DNA from 2 places in the Streptomyces sp. Ac-502 genome. Region 2 is predicted to be linked to the other one. Evidence: predicted binding sites of a transcription regulator. Region 2 holds the regulator's gene; the other holds the start of a gene.

Region 1 (2,196 bases), 1.7 Mb from region 2:
CGCTGTGCGGCCCCTCGCCCTTCGCGCGGGGCCGCATCGCCTCAGCAGAGCCGGGTGGTGGCTGACGACAGAGGTGTGGCAAGCAGGGAGTGTCGGCACGGTCGGCGAGCGCGCGGTCCATACGCGGGTCGCCGCCGCACTCCGCCTTGACGCGGTGCAGGTGGAGACCTTCATGGCCGATCCGTGGTCCGAATGGCCGCCGGGCATGGCCGTAGGGGCCGGCCCCGTGGGAAACGGCGGGGCCTTTGGGTGATGGCTCGATCGGTCCGCGCATCTTGAGCGCTGCCGAGCCCGCTGATTGGGTGGCCGGCATGACTGAGCTCGGACCCGTCGCCTGGCCACCTGCCCCGATCAGGACCGGGAGGCTCGTGCTCCGAGTGCCCGAGGCCCGGGACCGCGCGGCGTTCATCGAGCTGCTGGCGTCGCCGGAGGTGCACACGTACCTGGGCGGCCCCCGCCCGCGTGACGAGCTTGAGCGCGAGATGCCCGCGGCGCCCCAGCGGTGGCCGGGGAGCCTCGTCGTCGATCTCGGCGGGGCGATGATCGGCCAGGTCCTGCTCAGGAGAGCGTCGGAGCACCGTCGTCCGGCTGCCGTGGGGAAGGTCGATCTCGGCTACCTGTTCCTGCCGCGAGCGTGGGGATCCGGGTACGCCGCCGAAGCGTGCGCGGCGGCACTCGACTGGTACGACGGCGTCCTTCCGGGCGAGCCGGTGGTGCTCACCACCCAGACCGCCAACGTCGGCTCGATGCGCCTCGCGGTCAAGCTGGGGTTCACCGAGGTGGAGCGGTTCCAGGCCTGGGGCGCCGAGCAGTGGCTCGGCCTGCGGCCCCCGGCCACGCCTTCCGGTTGAGCCGGCGCGCCCTCCGACTGAGCTGTCGACTCGTGCTCGACGGCGCACATCCGCAAACCGACAGCGTGGCAGCGCTGCCACCGCCCGCACCACAGCACCACAGCCGACCCGCACCACAGCCACCCCAAGCTGATCGCTCACAGCGAACACGGCAGGGGAACATCCCGTCACGCCCAAGCATTGAGTGGGTATTGCTCAACTTGCCTGCCGAAGGGGAGATCATGGCTTCGACGTCCACCTCGCTCACTCTGCCCGTGCTGCCCCTCGACGACGAGGTCGTGCTGCCCGGCATGGTGGTGCCGCTGGACCTTTCCGAGGCGGACGTACGGGCCGCGGTCGAGGCCGCGCAGTCCGCCGCCTCACCGGGTAACAAACCGCGGGTGCTTCTTGTGCCGCGGGTCGACGGCGCGTATGCGGGCATCGGCGTGCTGGGCCGCGTCGAGCAGGTCGGCCGGCTGTCCGACGGGGACCCCGGCGCGCTCATCCGCGGTCTCGGCCGCGTGAAGATCGGCGCGGGCACCACCGGCCCCGGCGCCGCCCTGTGGGTGGAGGGCACCACTGTCGACGAGACGGTGCCCGAACCCCTGCCCGGCGCGGTCACCGAGCTGGTCAAGGAGTACAAGGCCCTGGCCACCGACTGGCTCAAGAAGCGCGGCGCCTGGCAGGTCGTGGACCGCGTCCAGCAGATCGAGGACGTCTCGCAGCTCGCGGACAACTCCGGCTACTCGCCGTTCCTGAGCACCGAGCAGAAGGTGCGCCTGCTGGAGACCACCGACCCGGTGGCCCGTCTGAAGCAGGCCACCGAAGCGCTGCGCGAGCACCTCGCCGAGCAGGACGTGGCGGAGGCCATCGCCAAGGACGTCCAGGAGGGCGTCGACAAGCAGCAGCGCGAGTTCCTGCTGCGCCGCCAGATGGAGGCCGTCCGCAAGGAGCTGGCCGAGCTGAACGGCGACCCGGAGGACGAGGGCGAGGACTACCGCGCCCGCGTCGAGGCCGCCCAGCTGCCCGAGGGCGTCCGCAAGGCGGCCCTCAAGGAGGTCGACAAGCTGGAGCGGTCCAGCGACCAGAGCCCCGAGGGCAGCTGGATCAGGACCTGGCTCGACACGGTCCTGGAGCTGCCGTGGAACGAGCGCACGGAGGACGCGTACGACATACCCGGCGCCAAGGAGATCCTGGACGCCGACCACGCCGGTCTGGAGGACGTCAAGGAGCGCATCACCGAGTACCTGGCCGTGCGCAAGCGGCGCGCGGACCGCGGTCTCGGCCTGGTCGGCGGCCGCCGCGGAGGCGCCGTGCTGGCCCTGGTCGGGCCGCCCGGTGTCGGCAAGACCTCGCTGGGCGAGTC
Region 2 (2,196 bases):
CGGCGAGGAGGGCGAGCAGCAGATGCACGGGGGTCATGTCCGCGTGTCCCGCCGTCACCGCCCGCTCGTTGGCGGCGCTCAGCGCCTCACGGCTCTTGTTGGTCAGCTCGGCGTCCACTCGCGCGCTCCTCCTTGGGCCAGATGCGTGATCGTGCCGTGGTCCGGCAGCGAACCTGCTCAGCTCAACGTCCGATAAGTTGAGTCTATTCCACTCAACGCGGTTCCGGGGCGCCGGCGGCATCTTCCCGGCATCTTTCGGTTTCCGGCCCTTCTCCGGGTGCACCGGACGGCCCGGATCATGCCGTCGCCGTGGCGGAACCTGCCGAAGTCAGACGCCCTTCCCCGGCGCCGTACGAGGGCGCCACGGTGTCTTCACGCCTCCTCCACGTTCCCTGCGCTGTCCCTTTGCAGACCCTCCGCACGGCACCCCCACAGGATCCCCAATTACTCTTCCGGTCATGGCCCACGACCTGGACGACCTCAGCCCCGAGTACCTCGCCTTCTGGAGCGAGCACCTCATGTGCACGCTGACCACCCTGCGCCCCGACGGCACGCCGCACGTCGTCCCGGTCGGTGTCACCTTCGACGCGAACCAGCGCATCGCCCGCGTGATCACCCGCAAGGACAGCAACAAGGTCGGCCATGTCCTCGCCGGCGGCCCGGACGGCGCCCGGGTCGCGGTGTGCCAGCTGAACGGCAGGCGCTGGGCCACCCTGGAAGGCGTCGCCCGGATCCGTACGGACGCGGACGTGGTGGCGGACGCGGTACGGCGCTACGCCGAGCGGTACGGACGCACCCCGGCCCCTAAGCCGGACCGGGTGATGATCGAGATCACCGTGCACAAGGCGCTGGGCCGGGCGTAGCGCACCGGTACTCGGCCGCCGGGGAACGCCGGGCGGCCACCACGGCTGTTGAAACGGCGGCGGGGCCGGGGCGCGCTGTGCGCCCCGGCCCCGCTCCGCGAACATCGGCGGTCTACTCGGACCGCTTCTTCGGACGCCACACGACCAGCGCGCCGGCCTGCTGCACGTCCTGATAGGGCACCAGGTCCCGGCGGTACGAGGCGTGCACCGCCGCCTCCCGCTGCTGGATGGTGGCGGCCGCGCCCTCGACCGCGTGCTGGAGCTCGGCGACCCGCTGACGCAGGGCCGTGACCTGGTTCTCCAGCTCGATGATGCGCTTGATGCCGGCGAGGTTGATGCCCTCGTCCTGCGACAGCCGCTGCACTTCCCGGAGCAGTTCGATGTCCCGGGAGGAGTAGCGCCGGCCGCGCCCCGCCGTACGGTCGGGCGAGACCAGCCCCAGGCGGTCGTACTGACGCAGGGTCTGCGGATGCAGACCCGAGAGCTGAGCCGCGACGGAGATGACGTACACCGGCGACTCTTCGGTCAGTTCGTACGGGTTCCGACGCCCGCCCCGGCCATCCATCCGACTCAAGCTCCCTTCGCGGCCTGGAACAGCTCCGCCCGCGGGTCCTCACCCGCGGTCGCCTCGCGGTAGGACTCCAGCGACTCCCGTGCGGTGTCGCCGAGGTCCTTGGGGACGCTCACCTCGACGGTGACCAGCAGGTCGCCACGGGTGCCGTCCTTGCGCGACGCTCCCTTGCCGCGCACGCGCATCGTACGTCCGTTGGGAGTCCCGGCCGGGAGCTTGAGCGTCACCGGCGGGCCGCCGAGTGTCGGCACCCGCACCTCGCCGCCCAGCGCCGCCTCCGGGAAGGTTACCGGGACGGTGACGGTCAGGTTGTCGCCCTTGCGGCCGAAGACCGGATGGGCCTCGACGTGCACGACGACGTACAGATCGCCGTTCGGGCCGCCGCGCTCGCCCGGGGTGCCCTTGCCGCGCAGCCGGATGCGCTGCCCGTCGGAGACACCCGCCGGGATCCGCACCTGCATCGTGCGCGAACTGGTCGCCCGGCCGCTGCCCTTGCAGACGTCGCAAGGGTTCTCCGCGATCAGACCGCGGCCCTTGCAGTCCACACACGGGTCGGTGAGCGAGAATCCGCCACCGCCGCCGCGGCTGACCTGCCCGGTACCGACGCAGGTCGGGCACACGCGCGGCGTGCCGTTCTTGTCGCCGGTGCCGGAGCACGTCTTGCAGGGCGCCTGGCTGGACATCCGCAGCGGGACCGTGGCCCCGTCCGCCGCCTCGGTGAAGCTGAGCGTCACCTCGGACTCGACGTCCTGGCCGCGGCGC

The links. The regulator HspR, encoded in region 2, represses chaperone genes until heat shock. The targets are predictions, from matches to a motif close to TTGAGNNNNNNNNNCTCAA.
Region 1: the regulator HspR is predicted to act here: its motif matches at 1,032-1,050, upstream of lon (endopeptidase La).

Annotation. Positions count from the first base shown of each region.
Region 1 covers NZ_JBHFFO010000001.1:6,991,914-6,994,109, forward strand. Annotated here, with positions in the region: gene ACEXOX_RS32000 (GNAT family N-acetyltransferase) at 312-851, shown strand; gene lon (endopeptidase La) at 1,073-2,196, shown strand, end outside.
Region 2 covers NZ_JBHFFO010000001.1:5,256,359-5,258,554, forward strand. Annotated here, with positions in the region: gene clpB (ATP-dependent chaperone ClpB) at 1-118, opposite strand, end outside; gene ACEXOX_RS23715 (pyridoxamine 5'-phosphate oxidase family protein) at 459-863, shown strand; gene ACEXOX_RS23720 (heat shock protein transcriptional repressor HspR) at 976-1,428, opposite strand; gene dnaJ (molecular chaperone DnaJ) at 1,434-2,196, opposite strand, start outside.